DNA from 3 places in the Oscillibacter acetigenes genome. Region 3 is predicted to be linked to each of the others. Evidence: riboswitches for the same ligand, from Rfam matches in the RefSeq annotation. Region 3 holds a riboswitch; each other region holds the start of a gene.
The links. Region 3 has a riboswitch for FMN ahead of ribD (bifunctional diaminohydroxyphosphoribosylaminopyrimidine deaminase/5-amino-6-(5-phosphoribosylamino)uracil reductase RibD). Riboswitches for the same ligand answer to the same signal wherever they lie in the genome.
Positions count from the first base shown of each region.

Region 1: another riboswitch for FMN. It lies ahead of OCV80_RS06705 (ECF transporter S component); the one in region 3 lies ahead of ribD (bifunctional diaminohydroxyphosphoribosylaminopyrimidine deaminase/5-amino-6-(5-phosphoribosylamino)uracil reductase RibD).
Region 2: another riboswitch for FMN. It lies ahead of OCV80_RS05580 (MATE family efflux transporter); the one in region 3 lies ahead of ribD (bifunctional diaminohydroxyphosphoribosylaminopyrimidine deaminase/5-amino-6-(5-phosphoribosylamino)uracil reductase RibD).

Region 1 covers NZ_JAOQKG010000003.1:1,411-11,139, reverse strand. The annotation lists gene OCV80_RS06730 (DUF1643 domain-containing protein) at 1-309, shown strand, start outside; gene OCV80_RS06725 (magnesium transporter CorA family protein) at 370-1,212, opposite strand; gene OCV80_RS06720 (hypothetical protein) at 1,237-1,788, opposite strand; gene OCV80_RS06715 (helix-turn-helix domain-containing protein) at 1,785-2,348, opposite strand; gene OCV80_RS06710 (SLOG family protein) at 2,548-3,066, opposite strand; FMN riboswitch at 3,217-3,345, shown strand; gene OCV80_RS06705 (ECF transporter S component) at 3,450-4,154, shown strand; gene dinB (DNA polymerase IV) at 4,323-5,537, shown strand; gene OCV80_RS06695 (5-formyltetrahydrofolate cyclo-ligase) at 5,534-6,121, shown strand; gene glyA (serine hydroxymethyltransferase) at 6,291-7,544, shown strand; gene OCV80_RS06685 (hypothetical protein) at 7,589-8,635, opposite strand; gene OCV80_RS06680 (RNA polymerase sigma factor) at 8,628-9,122, opposite strand; gene OCV80_RS06675 (DUF2752 domain-containing protein) at 9,230-9,643, opposite strand; gene OCV80_RS06670 (hypothetical protein) at 9,700-9,729, opposite strand, start outside.
Region 2 covers NZ_JAOQKG010000002.1:337,980-347,708, forward strand. The annotation lists gene OCV80_RS05565 (CDP-alcohol phosphatidyltransferase family protein) at 151-534, opposite strand; gene OCV80_RS05570 (HPr family phosphocarrier protein) at 569-832, opposite strand; gene OCV80_RS05575 (MATE family efflux transporter) at 903-1,889, opposite strand; gene OCV80_RS05580 (MATE family efflux transporter) at 1,891-2,307, opposite strand; FMN riboswitch at 2,470-2,583, opposite strand; gene OCV80_RS05585 (patatin-like phospholipase family protein) at 2,757-3,614, shown strand; gene OCV80_RS05590 (sodium:solute symporter family protein) at 4,018-5,463, shown strand; gene OCV80_RS05595 (hypothetical protein) at 5,589-6,056, opposite strand; gene OCV80_RS05600 (hypothetical protein) at 6,231-6,407, shown strand; gene OCV80_RS05605 (hypothetical protein) at 6,727-6,897, shown strand; gene OCV80_RS05610 (N-acyl-D-amino-acid deacylase family protein) at 6,881-8,233, shown strand; gene OCV80_RS05615 (serine hydrolase) at 8,259-9,014, shown strand; gene OCV80_RS05620 (alanine/glycine:cation symporter family protein) at 9,048-9,729, shown strand, end outside.
Region 3 covers NZ_JAOQKG010000001.1:509,502-519,230, forward strand. The annotation lists gene OCV80_RS02675 (bifunctional 3,4-dihydroxy-2-butanone-4-phosphate synthase/GTP cyclohydrolase II) at 1-665, opposite strand, end outside; gene OCV80_RS02680 (riboflavin synthase) at 677-1,324, opposite strand; gene ribD (bifunctional diaminohydroxyphosphoribosylaminopyrimidine deaminase/5-amino-6-(5-phosphoribosylamino)uracil reductase RibD) at 1,305-2,411, opposite strand; FMN riboswitch at 2,566-2,680, opposite strand; gene OCV80_RS02690 (TnpV protein) at 2,955-3,332, opposite strand; gene OCV80_RS02695 (sigma-70 RNA polymerase sigma factor region 4 domain-containing protein) at 3,762-4,184, shown strand; gene OCV80_RS02700 (helix-turn-helix domain-containing protein) at 4,177-4,389, shown strand; gene OCV80_RS02705 (plasmid mobilization protein) at 4,940-5,341, shown strand; gene OCV80_RS02710 (relaxase/mobilization nuclease domain-containing protein) at 5,313-6,926, shown strand; gene OCV80_RS02715 (hypothetical protein) at 7,192-7,362, shown strand; gene OCV80_RS02720 (replication initiator protein A) at 7,359-8,120, shown strand; gene OCV80_RS02725 (ATP-binding protein) at 8,117-8,950, shown strand; gene OCV80_RS02730 (transposon-encoded TnpW family protein) at 8,963-9,157, shown strand; gene OCV80_RS02735 (DUF4180 domain-containing protein) at 9,248-9,616, opposite strand.

The DNA.
Region 1 (9,729 bases), on a different contig from region 3:
CCCGACGATATGGAGCGGTCCTGCAACCCGGTGCTCCATGCGGAGAACCGAAGGGCCTTCTGGTATCTCCTCTCTCTGTCCCCGGCCCCCGCCCTGTGGGCCGCCTGGGGGAACATCATCGAGAAGCGAGGGTATCTGATGGATTGTATGCGGGACTTTGCCGCCGACGCCAGCGCCGCCGGGGCCGGGTGGTTCACCGCCGGCCCCCTGCTGAAATCCGGCCACCCCCACCACCCCCTGTATCTCAAGGGGGACACGAAGCTGCTGGCCTTCGACATCGACAGATATCTGCGGGACCGGGCAACCTGAACCGCTGCGAGGCACAAAGCAGGCCGCCCCCCAATGGGGACGGCCTGCTGTTTTTCTGTGTCACAGCCACTTTTTCTTCTTGAAGTAGATCACCAGCGCCGCCACGATCCCCACGCTCACCAGAATCACCGCCGGGTATCCGTACTTCCAGTGGAGCTCCGGCATCCCCACAAAGTTCATCCCATACCAGCCTACCAGCAGGGTCAGGGGCAGGAACACCGCCGTCACCACGGTGAAGATCTTCATCAGGTCGTTCTGCTGGATGGACAGCTGGGACTGATAGGCCTCCCGCAGTTGGGCCACGGACTCCCGCAGGGACTGGACCGCGTTCAGATACCGCTCCATCCGATTGCCCAAGTTTGCAAAACGGCGGGTGTTCTGCTTGCCCAGCAGGCTGTTGTCGTTCTCCGCCAGCTCGTCAAAGATGGAATCCAGCTGCTCGTAGTACCGCTTCAGCCGCAGCAGCTCCTGCCGCCAAGCGATGATCCGGTCCAGATACGCCTCATGGGCACCGGTGAGCACCTCTGTCTCCCCATCGCTGATGTCCGCCTCCAGCCGGTCCAGATGGGCCATATCCCCCCTCAGCAGCCGGACGAAGAAGCGGTGGAGCACCTGCTCGTTGGACAGTGCCTCTTCCTCCGGCACCAGCAGGGCCGCCTGGGCGGCGTCCTCCGCTGCGTCGTCCTCACAGAAGACGAACAGGTCCTCCCGGTCCAGATACAGCAGCATCTGGGATGCTGCCGTCCGCTCGCTGCGCACGTCGTACCAGTCAAAGGCGATCAGATCGAAGTCCTCAAAGCCCTCAAACGCTTCGATCTGCCCCTCGTGGATGTAGTCCAGCACCTTGGCGTCCATATAGGGCTCCATCTCCCGGATGCGGGACATGGGCAGTACCTTTCGCATGGCGGTCTCTCTCCTCTCGGTCTCTCACAGGTTTTCCAGGCCGGCGTCCTTGGGCGGCAGGCCGTCATAGAGCCCGGCGCACTTCCACAGTGCCGCGAGAAACCAGATGATGCCCACCAGCAGGGCAATCAGGGCCATCAGTGCCAAAGCGTCCAGCAGCAGGCCGCCCAGCGTTCCGGCAATCTGTGCCGCCAACAGGACAAACCAGGCGGTCCGTGCCGAAGTGCCGTTCAGATCTGTCCCATAATGGGTCTCCATCTCCAAAATGGCCTGGATCACGCTCCAGGAAATATACAGGGCGACCGCCAGAGCAGCCAGCTCCAGGAGCGTACTCAGCCAGTTTGCGCCGGTCACGCCCAGCAAGTCTCCCACCCACAGGATACCTGTGTATATGGCCACAGCCACAGCAAAGGGGCGGAGTTTCCCGAATCGACCGCTCTCTCCCAACAATTCCCCTGCTGCCCGATAGAGTAAGATATAACCCGCAAAGGTCGGCAGCAGATTCAGTGTATGTCCGTTGATTGTCACATAAAAATTGATAAAGATCAAGAAGAACCCCCAAAAGATTCCCTTCACTGCATTTCCTCCTCCCGCTTCTTTTGTACATGCCTTTTTCCGAAATACAGCACCAGCACCCCCGCCGCGATCTTCACGGCGGCGTACAGGGCCGGGAACAGCAGCACACCTGCCGGGAACACGTCAAGCAGATTCACTCCGCCCATCTCCGCCATATCCCAGCCGATCAGACCCGTGAATCCGCCCAGCATCCCCCGGTACGCCAGATAAAACAGCGCCAGCTGCACCAGATCCAATACGCCCCAGGCGATCAGCACCCATCCCAGCAGGTACCACTTCCGCTTGCTAAAGGCCAAAAAACGCTCCACCCAGTCCTTCCGTTCCTGGGGCGGCGGCTGCTTCTCCTCCGGCTTCGTCTGCTCCAGCTGGAGGCGGAGCAGATAGTCTGTTGTCACACCGAAAATATCCGCCAGGGCCACCACTTTGTCCGTCTCCGGCATGGTCTCGTCCCGTTCCCAGCGGCTGACGGCCTGCCGGCTCACCTGCAGGCGCTCGGCCAGCGCGTCCTGGCTCATGCCGGCTCTCTGCCGGAGGGATTGCAGCTTCTCTCCGAATGTCATAGGCATTCTCCCTTCTCTTGGATGCCTTCAGCTTATCAGGCCGCCCGGTTGCATACCAGCAACCAAGCATGGAAGTTCCGCAATCTCAGATTGCCTTCCTCTCCAACATACCACAACAGGGCTCCCCGCGCAACGGCTCCGGCCCATATTGCAAGAAAAAACCAAGGCACCGGACGTCTCCGCATCCAAGCGCCCCGGCCTATCGGGCGGGCTCCAGCACAATGGGCAGGTCCACGATCTCCAGCCCCCGGCGCATGGCGTACTCCACCGTGTACCGGGTTCCGCCGGGAGACCCGTCAAAGGCGGCGATCAGCAGCGCGGCGTGGTCCACCATATACCGGTCCCGCCGCTGCATACAGGCGGGGGTGTAGCAGGCGGACACCAGGGTCTCAAAGTCACAGGCAGCCACCAGCCGCTCATACCGCCGCCGCTGGTCCGGCGGCCAGGCATCCGCCTGGGAGGGACATGGGACGGCCGCCTCCACCGTCACGTCCGGGTGCGTCTGGCGCAGGCGGAGGACGCACTCGCAGAAATACAGGTCACAGCCCAGGGCCATGCCGCAGAGAAAGTGACGGAATCCCTCCTGATAGGCCGCCTCCACCGCGTCTGCGATGCGGGCCTTGAGCGACACGCAGCGCAGGTCCTCCTCGTTATACCGCCATGGCAGCTTACCGGGCCGGTGCCCGGTAAAGCAGCAGGCCGCCTGCCGCCCCCGCATGGTCTCCGCCTCCCTCCTTCTGGTCTTTGATTCAGTATAGAACATCCGTTCTTGTTTGTAAAGACCCACGGGAAATTTGCCGTTTTTTCATTTAGGGACTTGCAATTTCTTCCGCGCTGTCATATACTATGGCCAGAAAGCAACTGAATACTTTGTCTTCAGGGCGGGGTGAAATTCCCCACTGGCGGTACAGTCCGCGACCGCCTGCGCGTATGCACAGGCGCTGACTCGGTGAAACTCCGGGACCAACAGTTACAGTCTGGATGGAAGAAGATGAGTGCGGCGTGGCCGCGCGTTTGTTCGCGCTCCTGCGTTGCGTGGATCACCTTGGAGAAGCCAAAGCGTCCAGGGTGTTTTCAAGCAACGAAAAGGAGTGTATTTTTATGTCCGAACCCAATGCCAACGCCATCAAGAACCCCTCCCGGCCCGCAACAAACGTCCGAACCATCACCTCCCTGGCCATGCTGGCGGCCATCGCCTATGTGGTGATGCTCCTCAGCAAGATGCTGCCACAGGTGTCCGGCTTCCTGCAGATGGACCTGAAGGACACGGTCATCTGCATCGGCGCCTTCCTCTTCGGACCTCTGTCCGCCGCCGTCATCTCCATCGTGGTGGCCGTGGTGGAGATGTTCACCGTCAGCGACACCGGCCCCATCGGCTGCATCATGAATGTGCTGGCTACCTGCGCCTTCTGCTGCACCGCCGCCTTCGTCTACAAGAAGTTCCACACCCGCAAGGGCGCCGTCATCGGTCTGGCCCTGGGCACTGTTTGCCTCACCGTGGTGATGCTGCTGTGGAACTATCTCATCACGCCCATCTACATGGGAATGGATCGCGAGGAAATCGTGGTCCCCATGCTGATCCCGGTGTTCCTGCCCTTCAACCTGGTGAAGGGCGGCCTGAACATGGCGCTGATCCTGCTGCTCTACAAGCCGGTGGTCACCGCCCTGCGGAAGGCCCGGCTGGTACCGGAGTCCCATGCGCCTGTCGAGGGCAAGGGCAAGCTGAGCGCCGGGTTCCTCCTGTTCTCCCTGGCCCTGCTGGCAACCTTTGTGGTGCTGGCCCTGGTGCTGATGGGGATTCTGTAAATCTGAACACCACAGGCGCGGGGGCGGATACCGTCCCCGCGCCTTTTACTGCGGCCCATATCCGTCCCTCCGCCTCCCTGCGCCGGTATGTCAAAACCTTCCCATCCCTTCTCCCTTTTCAGGAACGAACAGATGTGCTATAATAGAAGTGAGAAAGGAGGCGGGGCCATGGACCGCATCATCCTGCACTGCGATCTGAACAGCTTTTACGCCTCCGTGGAGCTGCGGAGCCGACCAGACCTGCAGAACGTGCCCGTGGCGGTCTGCGGAGATCCCACCTCCCGCCACGGCATCATCCTGGCCAAGAATGAACCGGCGAAAAAATTCGGCGTCCAGACGGCGGAAACCATCTGGCAGGCCAAGAAAAAGTGCCCGGAGCTGGTGCTGCTGCCACCCCACCACAAACTGTACCGGCAGGTCTCCAAAGAGGTCAACACCATCTACGAGCAGTACACGGACCTGGTGGAGCCCTTCGGCATCGATGAGAGCTGGCTGGACGTCACCCATACCCTCCACCTCTTCGGCGGTGATGCCAAGGCCCTGGCAGACCATCTGCGGCAACGGATGAAGCAGGAGATGGGACTGACCCTCTCAGTGGGGGTCTCCTTCAACAAGGTGTTTGCCAAGCTGGGCAGCGACTACCGGAAACCCGACGCCACCACTGTCGTCTCCCGGGAGAACTGGCAGAGGCTGGTCTGGCCTCTGCCGGTGGGGGCGCTGCTGTACGTGGGGGGCGCCGCCCGGAAGATTTTGGCCCAGTTCGGCGTGAAGACCATCGGAGAGTTGGCGGCCTGCAAGCGGGATGCCCTGGAGACCCTGATGGGCAAAATGGGCGTCCAGCTCCACGACTATGCCAACGGGCTGGACACCGATCCAGTCCGCTCCCGGTACGAGCCGGAGATGGTGAAGTCCGTTGGCAACGGCACTACCTTCCCGAAAAACCTCACCACCGCAGAGCAGGTGCGGGGCGGCGTCGCCGTGCTGGCGGACTCCGTGGCCACCCGACTGCGGCACAGCGGGCTGTATGCCGGCGGCGTCCAGGTGACGGTGCGGGATCCCCAGTTCCATGACCGCTCCCGTCAGATGCAGCTCTCCGCCCCCACCCACCTGATCCGGGAGCTGACGGCGGCGGCCATGGACCTGACCGGCCAGCTGTGGAAACCCCCGGCTCCCGTGCGGGCCCTGACTGTTACCGCCATCCATCTGGTTCGGTCGGAGGACGCCTATGAACAGGTAGACCTGTTCACAGCTGGGGCGGCGCCCAAAAAAGAAAAACAGGAAAAGCTGGAGGCGGCTATGGACCGCCTCCGTGGAAAGTTCGGGACCGACGTCATCTCCTACGGCGCGGCCCGTCCAGAGAAAGAGGAGGATCCCCTGCCATGACAATAGACGAGGAAAAACAGCAGCTCCGGGCTACGATCCGGCGCCTCAGCGCCCAGCTCCCCTTCCGGTACCGGGAAGCGGCGGACCGGGCCATCGCCCGCCATCTCCTGGCTCTTCCAGAGTATCGCAGTGCCGGAGCGGTGTTCTGCTTCGTCTCCGCCGGGCGGGAGATCGACACCCGTCCCATCCTGGAGCAGACTCTGGCAGACGGCAAGATGCTGTGCGTCCCTCTGTGTGTGGCGGATGGCATCATGGAGCTGCGGGCCATCCGCGACCTGAAGGAGCTCTTCCCCGGCGCCTACGGCATTCTGGAGCCTCCGGCAGACAGCCCTGCCCTCTCCCCGGACCAGATCGACCTGGCGGTGATCCCCTGTGTCACCTGCAGCCGGGAGGGCCGCCGTCTGGGGCGGGGCGGCGGCTATTACGACCGCTTCCTGGCCCACTACCGGGGCGCGGCGGTTCTGCTGTGCCGGGAGCGGCTGCTGCGCCAGGAGATCCCCTTCGGCGTCCACGACTATCCCATCCCCTGGGTGCTGACAGAAGCCGGACTTTTTGAGGACGGCACGCCATCCCGGCTGGAATGACTGGGAAAAGGTCCGCCTCCCACAAAATCGTCAAAATATTCCCACTATCTCTACAACATTTTGTGGGGGTATTACCTCTTGTTCCCTTGACAGGTCCCTGGAACTCTGATAAGCTGGAAAAGGCTTATATTTTCCGGAAGACCGGATCACACGAAGGAGGACCCCTGCAATGATCCAGGACATCATGGACTTTCTCTCCCAGGCCGACCCCGAGGTGGGGGCATCTATTCAGAAGGAATTCGACCGGGAGCAGCACAACATTGAGCTGATCGCCTCCGAGAACATCGTCAGCAAGGCCGTCCTGCTGGCCATGGGCACTTGTCTCACCAATAAGTATGCGGAGGGCTATCCTGGAAAGCGGTATTACGGAGGCTGCTATGCCGTGGACGTGACGGAGGAGCTGGCGCGGCAGAGGGCCTGTCAGCTGTTCGACTGTGCGCACGCCAATGTCCAGCCCCACTCCGGCGCCAACGCCAATCTGGCGGCGTTCTTTGCCCTGCTGCAGCCCGGTGACACAGTGCTCAGTATGAATCTGGCCCATGGCGGCCATCTGAGCCACGGCAGCCCGGTGAACATCTCCGGCAAATATTTCCGCATCGTTCCCTATGGCGTGTCTGACGACACAGAGACCATCGACTACGAGCAGGTGATGGCCATCGCCAAGGAGTGCCGCCCCAAGCTGATCCTGGCAGGGGCCAGCGCCTATCCCCGCACCCTGGACTTTGCCAAGTTCCGGGAGATCGCCGACGCAGTGGGCGCCCGGCTGATGGTGGACATGGCCCACATTGCGGGTCTGGTGGCCGCCGGTGTTCATCCCTCCCCCATCCCCTACGCCGATGTGGTGACCACCACCACCCACAAGACATTGCGGGGTCCCCGGGGCGGCATGATCCTGTGCAATGACGACGACCTGTACAAAAAGATCAACTCCGCCGTGTTCCCCGGCACACAGGGCGGTCCGCTGGAGCATATCATCGCCGCCAAGGCCGTGTGCTTGGGCGAGGCGCTGAAGCCGGAGTTCCGGGCCTATGGGCGGCAGGTGGCTGCCAACGCCGGGGTTCTGGCGGAAAAGCTGATCGAGCAGGGCTTCCGGCTGGTCTCCGGCGGCACGGACAACCATCTGATTCTGGTGGACACCCGGCACTTTGGCCTCACCGGCAAGGAGTATGAGCACCGGCTGGATGAGGTAGGCATCACGGTGAACAAGAACACCATCCCCAACGACCCGGAGAAGCCCTTCGTCACCAGCGGTATCCGGGTGGGCACTCCCGCCGTCACTACCCGGGGCTTCCGGGAGCCGGAGATGGCGGAGATCGCCCGGTGGATGGGCCTCATGGCAAAAGAGGACTATGCGGACCATGCGGAGCAGGTCCGTGCGGAAGTGGCGGAGCTGTGCAAGCGGTTCCCGCTGTATCAGGAGTGAACGAACAAGGCCCGGAGAGTGCTGGCTCTCCGGGCCTTTTGCAGTTATGCCGCCGGGAATTCGTACCATTGTCCGTTCAACTCCAAGCCGGTTACGCTGTCCGGGTCCAGCAGCCGGGGCGACAGCAGGGACAGGTGGCAGAGCGGTGCTCTCTGCTCCGACGCCTCCACGAATTCTATGTGGATGGCATGGGTGCCTCTCTGGATCCGCTGGGTCAAAGCATCCTCCATCTCCAGGGCCCTGCCGTCAGTAAAATAAAGTGTCAGCACCTGCTTTGCGAGAAAGTCCTCCTCCCAGGTGACAGCGGACTGGGACTCTTCCAGCCATAGGTCATAAGAGGTCTCTTCCACAGGAAACCAGACTTCCGCCCGCAGGGGCGTCACCACCGCCCGGGTGCCGTCCGGCCAACTGACCTCCCGAACAGGGATCGTGTCATTCATCCGGACATGGAATGCATAGATCTCAATGGGGTGCATCACGCCAGTGTCCCGGTCGTTCAGCATCTTCACCACCAGCTCCACCTCCCGTCCCAGGTAGTTCTCTTCACAATTCTCCTGAGCGTTCTCCGACACCTGCCCGGTGGCCAGAATAAACCGGGCCGTGTTGAGTTCCTTGCCTTGGTCCACCCGCCAGCAGCTGATGACATCCGCCCAGCTTCCGGCGAATAGCAGGGTGTCCTCCATTACATCATCGATATCGGGGAACGATTCATCATACCGGGCCGTTACCAGGCAGTAGATCACCCGGCCGTCGGTGATGGCGTTCTCCAGCGTCAGATCGCAGTGATTCCCCTCCACGGTCTGATCTACCTGGACGGAGCAGGTCTTCAGCATTCCGCCGCTGCCGCCGTCATCCACCACTGGGCTCAGCCAGCCCATGCGCTCCGCCGCCACGGCAAAACCACAGGCCAGTACTGCCAGCGCCGCCGCCAGCAACAGCACCCGCTTCCCCAGCCGCCGTTTTCCGGGCCGGTCCAGGGTGCCCTGGCGGATCTGTTCCTCCAGCCCGTCCATGGCCGTCTCATAGGCCGCGGGCAGGGCCCACTCCTCCCGCTTTGCCATTGCCCGTAGGCGGGCGTCCAGCTCATCCATAGTCTCCCTCCTTCAAGATGCTCCGCAGCTTCTCACGTGCCCGGCTCAGCCGGACCCGCACCGCCCCCGGGGACGTCCCCACGATCCGGGCGATCTCCTCTGTGGGCAGGTCCTCATAGTAGAACAGCACCACCGCCTCCCGCTGGTCTTGTGGCAAGGTCTGCACCGCCTGCCAAAGGGTATCGTCCCCCGTCTCCCGGCCCGGTATTGCCGGTTCCGTGGGCAGATCATCCAAAGAGACTGTCCGGCCTCGCCGTTGGCAGAGACGCCGGGCCTCATTGGCGGTGATCTTCAGCAGCCAGCGGGGCAGCTTCTCCTTTTCCCGCAGCTGAGGATACCGCTCATAGGCCCGGCAGACTGCCTCTGCCACCGCCTCCTGAGCATCGCTGCTGTTCCGGGTGATACTGAAAGCCAGACGGTACAGGCTGGTCCGGCTGTGATGCAGCACTTGGCAGAACCGCTCCCGCTCTTGCTCCGGCAGCGTCATGTCCTTCCCCCCTTCTCCTGTTCTGCCTGTATGACCCAGCAGCGTGGCAAAATGTTACGGTGTACTCGCAAAAAAGCCGCCTCGCAATGAGGCGGCTCATATTCGCTTCACAGCGGGACGCCGAGGCCCAGCCACAGGACGTTCCGGACCACGCAGTTGGCCAGGAACAGCCCCACTAGGACCATCGGCCAGCGGCGGTCATAGCGCAGGACCCAGCCCCGCTTTCCCCGCAGCCGCCACGCGGTTTGAGAAAACAGATAGATCGCTGCCAGGGCCAGCGTGATCACCACCGGCGTGTGGTACCAGAGAGCCGCGCCCACCCGTCCCTGGGCTAGGGCCATCAGCGCCCGTGTCCCTCCGCAGCCCGGGCAGTAGACATGCCAGTGCTCCCAGACCCAGCAGCGGCTGACAGTGGGTGCCCCCAGCGCAAAGCGCCATAGCAGATATAGCAACACCAGAACCGCCAGGGTGATCCAGGCGGTCGGATAGGCCTCCCGGTCTGTCATAGAACCTCTCTGCATAAAATTTCCTCCCTGTAAACAGCAAAAAGGCCGCGCAGCGCGCGGCCCTTTCTCCTTTACTTCAGCAACCGGATCTGTCCCAGCAG
Region 2 (9,729 bases), on a different contig from region 3:
GCATGTGTATTCGCTCCATACGGAGCCGGCCTGCAAAAGTAAGTATGCGCTCGTGTTACATTTTTGTTTCTCCCAAAAGGGAAAACCGTTCACATCTTCAAATGGATCATTTGATAGAAAAGTCACACGGGTGTGGAGGAATTCGTATGCCTAAGATATTTTCAGATTGAGCATTTTCCCTTTTCTGAAAAAGAGCAGGCCCATAACCACCATGTAGCCCTCCTTGAGCACCATAAGACCAAACAGGACCCACATCTGGGGATAGCGGAAGGCCAGACAAAGAGCCAATGCACCGTGTGTCAGTTTGTCCGCGATCGGGTCAAGCGCCTTGCCCAAATTTGTGATCATGTTGAACTTTCTTGCGATCATCCCATCAAACAGATCCGTGAGACTGGAGAGGAGGACAACACCTGCGGCCCAATGGTACGCTTCTTTTGCCAGATAGAGGTAACAGAATACCGGAATGAGGAGGAGCCGAAAATATCCCATCAGGTTCGGAATAGAGAATCTCTCTTTTGTGTTGAATGGCTTCATTGAGGTTCTTCTCCATCTCCTATATGCAGACAAGTCATGCGGAAGCAGAAGACTGGAAAAATTGCGACAACGCGTTTACAGCTTCGGCTTCGTCAGGGCCGTCTGCAGCGACCTGTACCTGCTGTCCCTGACGAAAGCCGAAGGAGACGACCCCGAGAAGACTTTTCGCATTGATGCTTCGCTCACCGGCGATTATGCGGATGGTGCTCTGAAAGACATTGACATGGCTTACAAACAGTGCGGCTGTATGTGTGGTGAAATCTTCCTCCAACTGCAATGAAAGGGTCCGCGTTGTCATGGGAATCGTCCTCCCAATGATAGATTTTCATTTATAAATGCTCGATCCAGGGGCTTCGGAACATGTGCGCTTATGATGCGCGATATTTGCGCTCTCCTTTGCACAGCCAGCCCTTTCTTCTCCAACTCCGAAATTCCCAGCGGGCCAGCAGCAGGCAGAGCAGGAACGCAAGAGCATCGGCTATCGGTGCGGCCAGAAGTGCGCCGTCCAGCCCGAAGGAGCGGGATAGCAGAAGCGCCAGAGGGATCAGGAAGCAGCCCTGCCGGGCCAGAGGAATCAGCAGGGACTTACCAGGCCGGCCGATCCCCTGGAAGAAGGAGGCTGAGGTCATGTGAAGGCCATACAGGAAAAAGGCCAGCATATAGAGCCGGAAGCAGTGCTGTGCGCAATCCAGATAGAGCGCATTGTCCGATACAAAGCAGCTTGCGATCTGCCGCGGGAACACCATGAAAATGAGAAACCACACCACTGAAATGCCTACTGCAATAAGAGAAGCTATATGGAATGTCTTTTGGACCCGCGCATAGTGGTTGGCGCCGAAATTATAGCCGTTGATGGGCTGGATGGCAGAGGACACCCCGACGAACATGGAGTGAGCGATCTGGTAGACCTTCATCATCATGCCGTAGACGGATAAGGCAATGTCACTGCCATAGACTGTGGCGGCTCCATAGGCCCGCATCAGATTGTTCAGGGTAATCTGCACCAGAGCGGAGAGCATCTGCGTAAGCAAGCTGGGGAAGCCCAGTGCCAGAATACGACAGGTCAGCTTCCGTGTAGGGCGCAGGTCCTCCCGCCGGATATGAACGGTTTTGAGGCGGCGCAGGTAGAGCAGGGCCAGGCATCCAGCAGCCACCTGCCCGATCACCGTGGCGATCCCGGCGCCCACAACGCCCATCTTCAGCGGAAAGATAAAGATAGGGTCCAGGATCAGGTTGATGACCGCCCCTGTCATCATGCACTTCATCATGTACTGCGGGGAGCCGTCCGCCCGGATAATGGCGGTGAAGGCGGGACAAAGGAGCTGGAACGGGATCCCCCATGCGATGGCGCGCATATTAGGACAGAGACTCTGCATAGGCAGTCGACGTCGCGCCGAAAAGGACTACGATCTGCGGGGCGAAGATGCCGCAGGCCAGAGCGGCCAGCAGACCGCTGGCCAAGATCAGGGTGAGGGCGTGACTGATGGTGCTGTCCGCCTCCCGCTGCTCTTTCCGACCCAGGCACAGACTGATATTGGCGGCACATCCGTCTCCCAGCATCAATGCCACAGCATTGACCAGAATGGTCAGCGGGAACGCGATATTAGTGGCTGCCATTCCTGTAATGCCCACGCCCTGTCCGACAAAGATCTGATCCACGATGTTATAGAGGTAGTTGACCATCAGTGTCAGTGAGGTGGGAACGGCGTATCGAACGATCAGTTTGGGTATGGGATCCGTTTCCAATGGGTTTGGCTGCAGGTTTGGCTCCATAGCAAGGCTCCTTCCGTATTCATACTGGACGCTTCCGAGGGAGAAGCCGCCGGAAATAAAAAATCCCGGCGCCATTTCCCTGACGCAGAGAGATGGCTGTACCGGGTGCTTAGAGTATACACTTTTGCTTGAGGAGGATGGGCATCCGGCACGGCACCAGAAAGCCTTCTTCTCCCCTCCAGACCGAACCTGTTGGCTCCGGAATTCCACCGGATTAGCTGATCGCTCGCGGACTGTTACCGCCAGTAGAGAAATATCTCGTTTCCGAAGAAAACTTACATACCTAAATGTATCATTAAATAAAAGAACCGTCAAGGAAAATGTCCTTCCCGCCGTATCAACTTCTGCGCTTTCTGATCGATATCCTGTGTCCCGTACAAGGCATTCCATTTTGGCTTTTCCTGTGGTAAAATATCAAAATCGACAAAATCACAGGAGGCAGGACAGGGATGAAAACGGGCTTGGTCTTGGAGGGCGGCGCCATGCGCGGAATGTTTACCGCAGGCGTTCTGGACTCCTGGATGGATGAACAGATATCCTTTGATGGAATCGTCGGTGTGTCGGCCGGTGCGCTGTTTGGGATCAATGCTCCCGCCGGTCAGAAGGGACGCGCCATACGGTATAATTTGAAGTATATCCGGGATAAGCGGTACATGGGGCTGCGCTCGCTGCTGACCACGGGCAATCTGATCAACGCCGACTTTGCCTTCTATGAGGTGTCCTCCAAGCTGGACGTATTTGATGAAGCGGCCTTTCAGAGATCGGGCGTTGACTTCTATGCCGCGGTCACCGATCTGCACACAGGCGCCCCGGAGTATATCCGGATCACAGAGCCGTTCCGTCAGATGGAGGTCCTGCGGGCCACCTCTGCCATGCCCTATGTCTCCCGGCCTGTGGAGTTGGATGGGAGGTTCTACCTGGATGGCGGGGTCAGCGACAGTATTCCAGTCCATTTCTGCAAGAGTCTGGGCTACGACAAGACCGTTCTCGTGCTCACACGTCCCTTGGAGTATCGGAAAGAGCGGCCCGCAGCATGGCTTCAGCGATTCAACCGCCTCTATTACCATCGCTATCCGGCCTTTGCGGAGAGTCTGAACCGGCGGTGGGAAGTCTATAACCGGCAGGTGGAGGAGATCATAGGGATGGAGCAGCGCGGGGGGCTCTTCGTGGTTCGGCCCAATGGCCCACTCCCAATCAGGCGTGTGGAAAAGGACCCCGCCAAGCTGCAGGCTGTTTATGACCTCGGGGCAGAGGCCGGCAGGGCGTCTCTCAGCGGACTGAAAGAGTATTTGCTGACGCATGAATGATGGTAGATGATATAGGAAATTGCGCATCCAGCAGGCAGGGGCTTGTATGGATGCGCAGTTTTTCTTTGTGCAGTATACAGCGTCCCTTGGTCCAGGTATCATGGTTGGCAAAACTGGCGGGATGGCATATATACTTTTTGAATAAAGAATTTCTGATACATATCGGACAAATTGACATTTTTTTCAAGTAACATTATAATGTTCATATATTCACTGCCACAAGAGGACGTGGTTAGAAGGGGTGAAGAATATGGATCAGGATCTGCCCTTATGGGTAGAGGGCTGCGCCGAAACATATATAATGTGGGTGTGAATGGAAGCAGACAGCTGCTGAAGATCTTGCCGGACAAAGGTATGCAGGTGCGGCCCTCTGGAGCAAACAAAGAAAAGGAGGGCATTTTTGATGGATCACAGCGTATTGACGATTTTGGATCTGGGAATCATTGCGGCATACCTTGTCATCATGGTCCTGGTGGGGGTCTATTCCGTCAGGCGGATCCAGAACACAAAGGATTATTATGTAGCGGGCCGGTCCTTTGGGCCGATGGTGCTGATGGCCACCGTCTGCGCGACGATCATCGGCGGCAGCGGTCTGATGGGCCGGGCAGGTGTGGCCTATACCGACGGCTTCAAGGCGGTCCTTACCGCAATTCCATACCTTCTGGGAATGTTCATTTTCTCCGGCATCGCCGGGAAGATCTCGGATATCGGGATGCAGTACGGGATCACCTCTATCCCGGAGCTGTTTGAACGGCGGTTTGGCCGGGCAGCCAAGATCACCCTCTCTGTGCTGATCGCGTTCGCCATGATGGGGACGGTGGCCTCCCAGGTCACCGCCACGGCCACGATCATCCGGATGCTGGGGGGAGAGTTCGGCCTCTCCTATGAGATGGGCGCGCTGATCGCAACAGTGGTCTTTATGGTCTACACAGCCACCTCCGGCCTGTTCGGCGTGGTATACACCGACGTGCTGCAATTTTATATGCTGATCGTCTTCGTGTATATCCTGATCCCGGTGGCGGCCCTGTTCAACGTGGGCGGCTTTGCGAACTTTGCGGCCAACCTGGACCCGGCGCTGGTGGAGCCGCATATTGACGGCAGCATTTTGGGAGACATCATCACCTATCTGGTTTTCACCATGGCAGGTGCGGAAATGTGGCAGCGCGCATTTGCCGCCAAGAGCCGAAGGGCGGCAAAGCGCGGGATGTTCCTGGGTACGGCCGTATACGGCGTGACCATTGTGCTGGTCTACTTCATGGGTGTTGTGGGCCGTCAGATCCTCGGCGGCGACATCCTGGCGCAGTATGGCTCGACGGACGCTGTCGTTCCGGCCCTGGCGATCCGGATCCTTCCCGCCGGTCTGACGGGACTTGCGTTGGCCGGTATGCTCTCGGTCATCATGTCCACGGCGGACAGCTATCTGCTGGTATCTGTGCAGACCTGCGTCCACGACATCGGAAAGACCATCCGTCCCCAAATGCCGGAGCGGACCGAGATCTCCCTCTCCCGCATCTTCTCCATTGTCCTGCCCCTGGGCGCGCTGGTGATCGCGTTGTACATCCACAATGCATACAACATCCTCATGTTCGCCTGGAGCTTCTATGCCGCATCGGCTGGGATTCCCGCATTTGCAGCGCTGTTCTGGAAGAAGGCAACCAAGACCGGCGTCATGGCCGGGTTGCTGGGCGGGTTTGTTGTCTGCGTTGGCTGGAAGCTGGCAGGCCAGCCCTTCGGCCTTGGGGCGGCGGTGCCGGGCACGGTTGCCTGCGGTATCGCACTGGTCGTTGTGAGCCTTGCGACTTATAAGCGCGCACCGTCCGTATTCCTGAAAGCTGAAAAGCAGAGCTGATAGGGAGCTGCTGCATCCCCATATCGGAAAGCAATGGAGTGAACATTATAAGAGCCAGCCGGAAATTTTGAAGATCCCCGGCTGGCTTTGTTTTGGCGTATTACTGATAGATAAAAAGTCTCCGATCAGACAGCAGACCTCGCCACTGCTGTCTTTGCCCCAATACCAATGGCACACACCGCTTTTTCAGATCGCGTCACCAATGCGGCGGTCAGCGCTCCGTCCTCAGAGCTTCCGACAGCGTATGGCAGTTCTTCATCTTCTGCATCCCAAAATCCTGTCCTGCACGCATCAACTACATGGCGGGACGGTGGCCTGCGCTTGTGCGCCTGGCCATGGACCATCTTTGCAACAACAAAGGTTACTGGATTTCTGCTGCGGAACCGGATGATGGCAAAGGCTGAGAAGTGATCCTGATTTGTCCGGAGCACAGCTTCAGCAGACCGATATCCTGCCGTGTGACGCGACATATCCCATGCGGATTTGTCAGCAGAGCGACATCTGCCTTCTCGCCATTCCAAGCCATTCTCAGAAAGGAAACTAATATCGTTCAGAAAGGCGAATTGCAGGAAGAAGTCATTGCAAAAATACAACAAGCACGCCCTGCGGAGCGATGGGGAGAAAGACCAAAACAAGGGAGGCACGCTTTTACAACCCGTATCCGTCATTGCGGGCCGCCCACCGCGCGGGACTTCTATACACCATGGTATAAAACAGTTCTGCGGGCTTTTACGCCGTCACAGGGCACAGCCGGGCAGAGATCATTTGTGCCAGTGCGGACCGCAGCAAGACCAATGGACCTGATCGCCTGGAAACGCGTGCTGGATGGGCGTACGATGAGCGGGTATTCCAACTGCATTGAGTATCTGATCGAGCGCCAGAGCACCTTCGCCATGTGGAAATTTGCCGCCTGTGTCAGTGAGCTTCTGGTTTTCCGCCGATAGGATATTTTGGGATAAGGGCGCGCCCCCAGACAAGCGGCCGTCGTCAAGGCAGACAAGGAGCATGATGCGTTCAACAAGACCCGGAAAATGGTCTCCGACTCTAACAAGGAAGTGCTCAGAATACTGGAGTCAGGAGATGGAAAATAACTTCATTATATAATTGGCTTTTTCGTGATCTTATGGTATGATACCCTTACGCTGTCCAGAGCATAATTTCTAGAATGAATCCCCCTCTGTAATGTGAGTGAATCACCGCAAAGTGGTACTGTTCGGCGCCGATGGGCGCTATCTTTTTGTCTGGGCGGATGTAGAAGCACGGATGAAGAAGAATTACAATATGCATTGTATGCCGATGGTTGTGCTGTTGAACCTCGGAGAGGATGCGCTGGTTGTCCGCCGCCAAGGATATGAAGGCGTGCCGCAAAATACGGGCCTGCCTGAATGGCTGACGGACGGAGAAAGGGGGCAAAGTGATGCGCACACTGATTAAACACGGACTGATTGTAGACCCGGCCAGTCATGTTCACTCCAAAAATAATCTGCTAGTGGAAGACGGGCGTATTCAGGGGCTGACTGCTGAAGAGCCGGAAGCTGATGTGATTTTGGATGCCGAAGGGATGGTGGTTTCACCTGGTTTTGTGGATATCCACATGCACGAGGATCCTTATGACCCAGAGGAGGGGCGACTGATTCCCAGCATTATGACCTCCATGCTTCGCATGGGAGTCACTACAGCGATTGGTGGAAACTGCGGTATCAATACGGTCTCGCCTCTGCGGTATTTAGAATTGATGGACCGTGATGGCGGCCCGATCAATATGGGACTACTAGCTGGCCATACCTTCCTGCGGGAGCAGGCCGGGCACCGGGACAAGTACAGTGCAATTCGGCCCGATGAACAACAACGGTTGTCAAGGCTGGTCAAAGAGGCTCTGGAAGCAGGTTGCTTTGGGGTGTCCTTCGGTATTCGCTATGTACCCGGTGTGACACGGGATGAGATGGTGAAAACCGCCTGCTTCTGCCAAAGCCATGGCCGTCTTGTGGCCGCCCATGTGCGAGATGACGCGGATAATGTATTCGGCGCGGTGGAGGAGTTGGTTTCCATAGGGCGGCAGCTGGATCTTCCGGTTCAAGTTTCCCATGTGGGAAGCATGGGGGGATTTGGGCAGATGGAACGACTGCTGGCCCTCATAGATAGATATCGCGCCTCCGGTATGGAACTGAGCGGAGATTGCTATCCGTATGACGCTTTCAGCACGCGAATAGGGGAAACAACCTACGATGAGGGATTTTTGGAGCGTTACTGCACACAGTATTCTGCGATAGAAATCTGCGAGGGTATGTACAAGGGACAACGATGCACGGAGAGATTGTTTCATGAACTGCGTCAGACAGCACCGGACACATTGACGGTCTGCCATGTTATGAAGGCGGAGGATGTAGCTTTGGCCCTGTCTCATCCGGCCATTATGCTGGCCAGTGATGGGCTGATGGATCGGGGGCAAGGACACCCGAGAGGTGCAGGGGCGTTTCCACGCCTGCTGTGCCGGTATGTTGCAGCCGGGAAGATGAACTTGGATGATGCGGTCGCCAAGATGAGTGCCATGCCGGCCCAAAAACTGGGGCTGACGAGAAAGGGGACCTTACGCAAGGGCGCAGATGCAGACATCGTAATTTTTGATATGGATCGGATCCGGGACTGTGCTACGTTTGAGCATCCCGACCGTCCTCCGGAAGGGATAGAATGGGTCTTGATTGGGGGAAAAATCGCTGTGGAACACGGAACAGTCAAGCAGTCAAGTCTAGGACGAGCCATTCGCGCTTAGCAATGGAGCAGGAGGGAGAGACGGCATGGACGAATATGTGAAGCGGCAGCTTTCCTCAGTTCCGGGGCATATCGGATTTTACTACAAAAACCTAGTCACGGGAGAAACGGACGGAAGCCGCCAAACGGAGTTGTTCCAAGCGGCCAGCGTAATTAAACTGCCAATTTTGGCGGCCATCCTGCTGGAGGAGCGGGAGCATCCCGGTGTGCTGCAGGAGCGGCTCTTGGTCCGGGACGGCGACAAAGTGCCCGGATGCGGCGCATTGCAGCATATCTCCGGTACGCAGGCGTATGACATAGAAAGCCTCTGTAAGCTGATGATTACTATCAGTGACAATACGGCTACGAATGTGTTAATCCGCCGCTTTGGCATTGAGTTCCTGAATGAGCGATTCCGGGTGCTCGGCCTTCAGGAAACCAAGATTTTTCGCTTTCTGTTTGACACGGAGGCCGCACGTCAGGGAAAGGAGAATTTATGTCAACCGAAGGAGATCGGTAGCCTTCTGGAGGAAATCTACCACGGACGCTGCGTGAGTGCCAATGCGTCTGAGCGAATGCGGGCGATGCTATCGCAACAGCAGATTAACCATAAAATCCCCAGCCTGCTTCCGCCCACCGTGCGGGTGGAGCACAAGACCGGCGAGGATGAGGGGATTACGAATGATGTGGGGATTCTATATGGGAGAGAACCCTGTGTTCTGGTATTGGTATCCAATGAAACTGATGTACCGGCCTTTGAGCAGGTAATCCGGACAGTGAGCCTGCACTATACACGAGTGTGATGACAGACATATAGAAAAAGGAGAAAACTTGTTATGGCCATTATTAAGACGATCTCGGACCTTCTGTGGGGAATGCCTCTCATCGTACTTATTCTGTTGGCTGGCATTATCTTTACGGTCGGCTCCAAATTCTTTCAAATCGCACACTTAAAGCATATTCTGAAAAACACCATTGGAACACTTTTTTCAAAAAAGGACAACGGTAAGGGCATGATGAAACCCTTGGAAGTAATCAGCATTGCCGTTGGCGGAGCAGTGGGTGTTGGCAATATCGGCGGCGTAGCGACCGCTATCGCGGTGGGCGGACCGGGTGCAGCCTTTTGGATTTGGGTTGCGGCCTTTTTGGGCATGATGATGAAAATGGCCGAAGTTTCCCTGGCGGTATACTACCGTTCAAAGGATGAAAAGGGCGGCTATTATGGTGGGCCTACATACTATATGGAGAAAGGGTTGGGACGGGATAAGGGCTTCAAATTCTGGGGCGTGCTGGCGGTTATCTTCGGGATCGGCATTTTTGGAAATGTCTTTTCCATGCAAAACTTCACGGTCGCACAGTCCGTCAACGCCACTTTTGGCATTCCCATGCTGGCGGTAGGTTTAGTCTATGTTGGTCTCACCTATTTGGCTACTGTCCGTGAAATTCCTTGGCTGGGCAAGCTGGCGGCGAAAGTAGTTCCCCCCATGTGCGTCTTTTACCTGGTAGGCGGAATCGTGA
Region 3 (9,729 bases):
GTAAATTCCCCGTATTTTGTGGGCAAGTTGACCTCCGCTACCTGGTCAACCAGCCTTTCGTGGCATTTGCGGTAAGCCTGCAAATCCCGGATGGTGATAAACTTGATTCCCCATCGTTTTGCCAGTTCCGAAAGCTCCGGGGTACGCATCATTGTCCCGTCCTCGCGCATGATCTCGCAGCAAAGGCCACATTCTTTCAGACCGGCCAAACGGCACAGGTCTACCGTTGCTTCGGTATGTCCGTCACGCTCCAGCACGCCGTTTCGCTTTGCCAGCAAGGGGAACATATGCCCAGGTCGTCGAAAATCCTCCGGCCTGCTGTCCTCTGACACGCAGGCCAGGGCCGTCACAGAGCGTTCAGCGGCGGAAATGCCGGTAGAGGTGGTCACATGGTCAATGGACACGGTAAAAGCCGTTTCGTGATTATCCGTATTTTGCTGTACCATCTGCGGGATTTTCAGCTTTTCCACATAAGCCTGCGACATGGGCATACAAATCAGCCCTTTGCCATAGGTCGCCATGAAATTGATGTTTTCCGTTGTGGCAAATTCCGCCGCACAGATGAAGTCCCCCTCATTTTCCCGTGTGGGGTCATCCGTAACCAGAATGATTTTGCCCGCTCGAAGGTCGCAAAGAGCTTCGTCAATAGTGCTGAACTGTATCATTGCCTGCCCTCCTAAAATCCGTGTTGAGATAAAAATTCTTTGGTGATTGTGGTATCCTGCCGCCTGCCCATGGTGGGGAACAGCAGCTTTTCTACATACTTCCCAATCACATCTGTTTCCAGGTTGACCGGGTCGCCCCTTTTCCGTTCCCGCAAAACCGTATTCGCCACGGTGTGGGGAATGGCGGAAATGGAAAAATCCGTCTGTGTGACTGCCGCCACGGTCAAGCTAATCCCGTCTATCGCCACAGAGCCTTTCTCCACGATATAGCGCAGAATATCCGGCGCCGCCCGCACGGTGAACCAGACTGCCGTATCGTCCCGCCGCACATTTGCCACCGTTCCAACGCCATCCACATGACCGGCCACGATATGTCCGCCAAAACGCCCGTCCGCGGGCATGGCCCGCTCCAAATTCACATGACTTCCCGTACCCAGCCGGGACAGAGCAGAGCGGTTCAGCGTTTCGTGCATGACATCCGCCGAAAAAGAGGTGTCCGATAAAGCGGTAACGGTGAGACAGATACCGTTGACGGCGATGCTGTCTCCGATTTTCGTAGTTTCCAAAACGGTTTCAGCCGCTATGGTGAGGATTGCGGAGTGCGGGCCGTGCCGGATTTGTGTCACCGTTCCAATTTCTTCAACAATCCCGGTGAACATGACTTGCCACCTCACTTTCCAGCAGAATGTCCTCCCCCAACTGCGTGATAACCATGTTTTTCAACTGGAACGCACAGTCGGGCAACGGTACACCAGCGCCCTCTACCGGCGTTTTTGCCGTCTGCCCTCCGAACAGCTTGGGCGCGATATATGCCTGCACTTTCTGAACGATGCCGCTTTCCAGCGCGGCCCAGTTCAGCGTGCCGCCGCCCTCCAACAAAATGCTGTCAAGGCCCTCCTGCCCCAGCCGTTCCATCAACCGCTCCAAATCAATGCGGCCATTCTTCCGTTCCGCCGGCAGAATACGGCAGCCGGCTTCTTCGTAGCCCGTCCATTTTTCACGGTCAGCGCAGCAGGTAACGAGGATAGTAGGAGCCTGTTTTGCCGTAGTGACTACTTGGGCGGTTAGAGGAGTGCGTAAATCGGTATCACAGATAATGCGAATGGGGTTTTTGCACCCGGCTTTCCGGCAGGTCAACAAGGGATCGTCGGCCAGTACCGTTCCAACTCCCACCATGATGCCGGTGTAGCGGTGGCGCTGCTCCTGCACATGATTTCTTGCCTGCTCTCCCGTGACCCATTTGGAGGCCCCTGTATAGGTTGCGATTTTTCCGTCCAGCGTCATGGCGTATTTCATCACCACAAAGGGGCGCTTTGTCTGGATGTAGTGGAAGAACACCTCATTCAGCCGGGTACATTCGTCCTCCAGGATATGTTCCGTCACCTCTATTCCGTGTTCTCGGAGTATTTGAATACCTCTCCCGCTGACAAGGGGATTTGGATCGCCGGAACCTACCACCACCCGCTTGATGCCGACGTTTAAGATGGCCTCCGTGCATGGTGGCTGATGCCCGTAGTGGCAGCAGGGTTCCAGTGTGACATACATAGTCGCTCCCTCCGAGGGCTCGGTACAAGAGGCAAGGGCGTTCCTCTCGGCGTGTGGCTGTCCACATTTTTCATGCCAGCCCCGCCCGATCACCCGGCCCTCTTTCACGATAACTGCGCCCACCATTGGATTCGGGGCCGTCCAGCCAACTCCCTTCTTTGCAAAATGCAAAGCCAAAGACATATAATCCTCGTCACTCATACCATCACCTCAAAAGCAAAAATCGCCCTGAACAAATCGTTCAGGGCGACGCAGATAGACACAGACATAGCGCCGGCATAAAATAAAACTCTGGATTGAAAACAATCCAGAGCAACTTACACGCACAGGGTGATAAACTTCATCCCTGTGTACTGCAAATCTTCTTTCATCCAGACTATACTGTCGGCTTCGGAGTTTCACCGAATCATGCCTTTCGGCTCGCGGGCTGTACCGCCGGTAGGGACTTACACCCTGCCCTGAAGATTTTATTCAATTGACAGAACTGAGTATATAGAATTATAGTTCGTTTGTCAAGAGGGTATATTTTAATTTCGCATTGCTTGATTTTCTTTGCAAAACATCCTTTTGCCTGGCGTGAAATGCAACAAAATGGGGTTGAAAGTTGCAAAGTATTGTTCCCTCTCCTTTTAGTCTGCCTTGTCTTATTTTCAATTACTGATATAGAGGGCTGCATCTTCACTGGCAGATAACTGTTTTGACGAGCATGAAAGCGGCAGGGTATATCCCCAGCCGCTTTCGTACTTATGCGTATATGATTTCATCATGAATCATTTCTACTGCCGCAAAACAGATATTATTCATCATTCCTACCCACTCCGCTTGGTTGGTAGCTTTCAACACTTCAGTAATTCCTTGGGCCTTCGACATTTGCCGAATGACGGTGACCATTTGCTCCTGTGCCTGCCGGTCAATATCGGCAAGGTAGCCATTCAGTTTGCCGCTTAACAGCAAAGCATTATAAAAGGCTGGGCGGTATTCTTTGAGATACCGCTTGTGCCGCTGACCCCATACGCCAACAGGCTGTCCTTCTTCAGCGGGTACGGTCAGACAGGGAAGATAGTAGTCGCCAATCAGTTCATACCAAAGGCCGTTGTTCTTGTCAAAAATGTACTTGTCCATAATAAAATCCTCCGCTATAATATATTCGCACATACGTCACAGTTCCCCGATTGCCACACGTTGCCATATCCTGTTGCGAGATTTTCTTGCCCTTGCTTTTGCCCTTATGAGTGGCCAGGGCAAGGGTAAACTTGTGTGAAACCGAATAAAGGGATAAGGCGAACACGCTGCGAAAAACCCTTTGTTTTCAAGGCTTTTGGAGGATTTTATTGAAAACCCACGGTGAGCGATAATCGCTCATAAAATCGTAGTATTCAAATTCAAGTTTGTCGGGTAAATAGCAAACCCAGCCGAGCCAGTCAACGGTCAAGATGAACGGCGCATATGCGCAGCCGTTGACAGCCCCGCCCGCCTTTGCTGGTAGGCAATCAAGGGGCGACAGCAAGAAGTGCCACCGCCCCGCACTATTATTCAGAAAGGGGAATTTCCATGACCGACCAGATAGCCTATCAAGAATATATCCAGCGCAGGTACAACGCCTTTTGCAAGACTGTTATCCGCTGTGCCGCCTTGGACAAGATTTTGAAGCTTAAACGGCAATGGGAACGGCAAGTTTCCCTTGACTATCTGATGAACGAGAAGTTTGTCCAGTTTGCCGCGTCGGAGCCGGACGAGGAATACCCATTTACCGTCTGCGGTCAGACCGTCCTGCTCTGCAACGCCGCCCTTGCCGACGCGATCTCTGTTTTGCCGGAGCAGACGCGGGAAGAAATCCTGCGCTATTACTTTCTGCGCCAGCCGCAGCGCGTGATCGGCGCGTGTATTGGCCGGTCACGCAGCACAGCGGGGCGGCATATCCAGCTTGCCTTGCAGCGGCTACGCGAAGAAATGGGGGTGAGCCGGTATGAGTAGACTTCTCCCCTATGAAACAATCCTCAAAGCCCGTGAGGGCGACCCAGAAGCCGTGAACGCTGTCCTGCTCCACTACGCCGGATATATCCGCTATTTCTCAAAAGTGAACGGGCAGGTCAACGCCGAGGTGGAGGACTATGTAAAGCAGCGGTTAATTGACTGTCAATTCAAGTTCCGGCTTGACGAACCACCGGACAAGTCATAAAAACTGAATACCAGCCGCCACCGACGCGGCCAGCGAAAGCAGTAAGTCTTGAAAAAGATTTACTGCTTTTTTTGTTGTCCGGCTCCGCTCCCGGCCATTTTGCCCCCTGCCGGTTGTAGTAGTAAGCGAGGAGGGAATTTTTCTGCCCTGGTGTTTGGCATTTGGAGCATTTACCCGTAGTAGAGGGCAAAGAGAAAGGATTTCTCCAACACCGGGTAGAAACCACTGCGTCCGGTGTCATTTTAGCGAAAGCGGGCAGGAATGCCCTTTACAGGATTAGTAGTAGCAGAAAAAGAGAAACAAACTTTTGTGGTTGCAGTTTTCCAAAAAAGTGGCGGACGGAAGTGAGAGAAAGTTTGCAGTCACGGAGAGCAAGTATCGACCAGTGTACCAAATTTCGCTTTTCGCTCATTTGTCCCCCGGTCAGATACTTGTTGGGGTTGCCACCCCAAACCCGCCTTTTGCGGCTTGCGCCGCTGAAAAAACTTGCCCCAATACTTGTGTTTTAGATAAAAATTGTCCGTTGCAGTTTGAAAGGAGTTGAGCCACCATGCCACACAAAACCTACAACACCCCCAAGCGGAAATGTGTTGTCAAGACCCGTCTGACCGAGGACGAGCGCAGAGCCTTTGAGGACAAATGCGCCGCCCTCTCCATGAGCCAGTCCGAGTATATCCGGCAAGCCGTTTTTTACAGCCGGATTTCTCCTGTTATCCGGGTGACTGCCCACAGCGAAGAAATGCTCACCGCCATATCTTCCCTTGTGGCGCAGTACGGGAAAATCGGCAGCAACCTGAACCAGATCGCCCGGTATCTCAACGAATACGGCGCACCCTACAACGCCCTGTCCAGTGAGGTGAGAGCCGCTGTTTCCGACCTTGCCGCCCTCAAATTCGAGGTGCTGAAAGTGATAGGTGAAGCCTATGGCAACGATCAAGCATATCAGCTCTAAAAATGCCGACTACGGAGCCGCCGAAGCCTATCTCACCTTTGAGCATGACGAGTTTACCATGAAACCCACCCTTGATGAAGCCGGGCGGCTCATTCCCCGGCAGGACTACCGGCTGGACACGCTGAACTGCGGGGAGGAAGATTTTGCCCTGTCATGTATCCGGGCAAATCTGCGGTACGGCAAGAACAGCAAACGGGAGGACATCAAGAGCCACCACTATATCATCAGCTTTGACCCACGGGACGCAGCCGACAATGGCCTGACCGTAGACCGGGCGCAGGCGTTGGGGCTGGCCTACTGCAAAGAGCATTTTCCCGGACACCAAGCCCTTGTCTGTACCCACCCGGACGGGCACAACCATAGCGGCAATATCCATGTGCATATTGTCATCAACAGTCTGCGGATTGCCGAGGTGGAGCGCAAGCCCTACATGGACAGGGCAAGCGACACCAGAGCCGGGAACAAGCACCGCTGTACCGCAGCCGCCATGCGGTATTTCCGCAGCGAAGTCATGGAGATGTGCCACCGGGAGGGGCTTTACCAGATCGACCTCTTGAACGGCAGCCGAAACAAAGTGACCGAGCGTGAATACTGGGCGAAGCGCAAGGGGCAAGCCAAGCTGGACAAGGAAAACGCTGTGCTGCTTGCCGAGGGTATCGCACCCCGACAGACCAAGTTTGAAACCGACAAAGGCCGTTTGCGGCAGACCATACGCCAAGCCCTTGCCACCGCCGCCAGCTTTGACGAGTTTTCCGCTCTCCTGTTGCGGGAGGGCGTGACCGTTAAGGAGAGCCGGGGGCGGCTGTCCTATCTCACGCCGGACAGAACAAAGCCCATCACCGCCCGGAAGCTGGGGACGGACTTCGACAAGGCCGCTGTCCTTGCTGTTTTCCAGCAGAACGCCCATAGAGCAGCCGCAAAGATGCAGGACAGACAGGAACACCAGCCGCAGCTTACTAAGGGCATACAGCGGACAAAACCCGCCCAAATCACCCCGAACCCTGACAGCCCGCAGCGGCTTGTAGATATAGCCGCCAAGCGAGCCGAGGGAAAAGGTATCGGTTATGAGCGTTGGGCAAAAACCTTTAACCTCAAACAGATGGCAAAGACCATGAATTTCCTTTCCGAGCATGGTTTTGCCAGCCCCGAAGAAGTGGACACAGCTTTGGAAGCCGCCATTTCCGGGCAGCACGCCGCCGGAGAAAAGCTGAAAGAACTGGAATCCAGAATCACCGCCAACAAGGAACTCATGCACCAGATCAGCGTTTACCGCAGAACCAAGCCCGCCCATGACGGGCTGAAAACTGCCAAGAAGCCGGAACGATACCGGGAAGCGTTTCATGCAGACCTGACGCTGTATGAAGCGGCGGTGCGGTATTTTCGGCAACAGGGCTTAAAGAAGCTGCCCGCCGTTTCCAAGCTGCAAGCGGAAAATGAAGCCCTGATTTCCGAGAAAAACGGGATTTACACCGAGTACCGGGAGCAGAAAGCCAGAGCCGCCGAGCTGCAAAAGGTCAAATCCAACCTTGCCGCCATGCTCCGGCAGGAACGGACAAAAGAGGTGCGTCGGGATTGGGAGCGGTAAGGGTGTTCCGTTTTGTTCCACCCCTACCCGGAAAGGGGGTTCCATTTTGGACACCCCTTTGCTATGGGAAATTGACCACTGAACTCCACCCCGAAATGATACCGAAACCGCACAAAAGCGTTCCCTATATCTGACCCTATCCGCAATACCACCTGCCTTTTTCAAGGGGCATACAGAGAGGAAAATCCCCGAAAATGACACCGAAATCATACACCAAACGCCGCCTATCCGGTTACATCGATAGAAACGGCAGAAAGGAGCCGCCATGCCGAGAATGAGCAAGAAGCGCAAGGAAGAATGGGCGTTCTTCCTCAATGAGCGCAACCGTATCACCTACAATCCTCTTTGCCGCAAGTGCCGCCGCACCTGCAAGCAGAGTTTCCGGGCTATGATCATCGAGTGCCCGCCGTTTCGCTCCAAGCGGGCGAAGCCATGAAGCCGGACAACACGCAGGAAACCATTTATGTAGGGCTGGACACAGGCTTGCCGCCCTACCTGCCATATCCCCGGTTCCTGCTGAAAATGGACATTTCCCAGACCGCCAAGCTGCTCTATGCGCTGCTGTTAGACCGCACCACCCTGTCACAGCGGAACGGCTGGCAGGACGATCAGGGCAGGACATTCATTGTCTATCCCATAGCGGAGATTGCCGAAATGCTGGATAAGGGGCAGACCGCCATCAAAGCCGCCTTGAACGAACTGGACGCAGCCGGACTTCTGGAACGGAAACGGGCGGGATTTTCCGCAGCCAACCGCCTGTATGTGAAGCTGCCGCCATTAGTTCGGATTTCCGACCCTATGACAGTCGGAAAAGCGACCCTCATAAGTGCGGAAAACCGACCTACTGATGGTCGGAAAAGCGACCTTATGACGGTCGGAAAACCGACCCCTAACAACCTTACTATAAACAACCTGATAGAAAACCAAACAATGGGAGTGAGTGGAGAGCCGCACAAACCGTTTGGCAGATATGAGAATGTTTTTCTGACCGAAGCCGAGTATGCAGAACTGAAAGCCGAGTTCCCGGACAGACTGGAACGGCTCATTGAGGAAATGAGCCGCTACCTTGCCGCCAACGGGAGAACCTACCAGAACTATGCCGCCGCCCTGCGGATATGGGCAGAGAATGACAAAAAGGACGCCCCGAAACAGGGTGTCCCGGACTACACCTGCAAGGAGGGAGAAAGTTTATGAACAAAATCGAGAATATCAATCTGCTGCCGGATACCGAGCCGGACAGCGGCGACTACACAGGCGAGGACGGTTTGCTGTACTGCGGAAAATGCCGCAAGCCCAAAGAAGCCTATTTCCCAGAGGGCAAGACGCTTTTCGGGCTTGACCGCCACCCGGCAGAGTGCGACTGCCAGAGGGCGCAGCGGATTGAGCGTGAAGCCGCCGAACAGCAGCGCAGACACCTTGACACCGTAGAGGACTTGAAACGCCGGGGATTTTCCGATACCGCCATGCGGGACTGGACTTTTGAAAACGACAACGGCAGGAACCCCCAGACCGCCGTTGCCCGGTTCTATGCGGAGCATTGGGACACCATGCAGGCCGAGAACATCGGTTATCTCTTTTGGGGCGGTGTGGGAACCGGCAAAAGCTACCTTGCGGGCTGTATCGCAAACGCCCTGATGGAGCAGAAAATCCCTGTCCGCATGACGAACTTTGCCGCTATCCTCAATGACCTTGCCGCCAGCTTCGAGGGCAGGAACGAATACATTTCCCGGCTTTGCCGCTATCCGCTGCTTATCCTTGATGATTTTGGCATGGAGCGTGACACCGCCTACGGGCTGGAACAGGTTTACAGCGTGATAGACAGCCGATACCGCAGCCGCAGGCCGCTGATCGTCACCACCAACCTGACCTTGCAGCAAATCCAGAACCCAACCGACACCGCCTATGCCCGTATCTATGACCGGCTGCTGGAAATGTGCGCCCCTGTCCGTTTTACGGGCGGCAACTTCCGCAGGGAAACCGCACAAGCCAAGCTGGAACGGCTGAAAAATCTGATGAATGAGTGAAAGGAGTAGCCTATGGCAGATTACGAACAGACCACAAAAACCAATCCCCGCCGCCCCGACTGCGTGACGAAAATCCGCATGGGCAACTCTGTCCTTGTGGTGTCCGGCTATTTCAAGCAGGACAGCACCGAAACTGCCATCGACAAAATGGAAAAAGTGCTGCAAGCCGAAGCCGCTGCTACACAGAAGCCGACTTATCCGGCATGAGCCGGGGGCATGGAAAAAGCGGCCATGCTTTGACATGGCCGCTTTCGCGTTGGGTTAATACACAACTATCCGATATGGGGATTTTATCCACTAAATGCTTTGACTTATTTTTTGAATTGCTTCTTCCTTTGTTGCAACAAAGAACACATCTTTCCCTTTATTGCTTTCAAAGATAAAGTCTTTCAGCGGCTTGCTGGTGTAATGTGAAAAATCCCCGTATATAGCGATTTTTCCACCGTAATTGATAAACTTTTGAAGAATTTCTCCCGCCAAGCCGCTGCTCAAAATGAAGAAATCTTCAATGATGTTCTTTTTATCCACGACAATATACTTTGTGCCTGCTTCGTATTTGGCAGACATAAGCAAATCAAGCGCAGAATCGACATCAGTAATAATCATGCTGTCACTTGATACGGCAACCGCAATTCCGTTGCCACAATCAATTTTTTCAAACTTCATGCCTGTACCTCCTTCAATGAATTGCAGACAAAATCCCGCATTATCGTCGCTGGTAACGCTTTTCGTATTATAGCATGAAGTAAAGGGATTTTCAATTACCGTTTTTCATGATA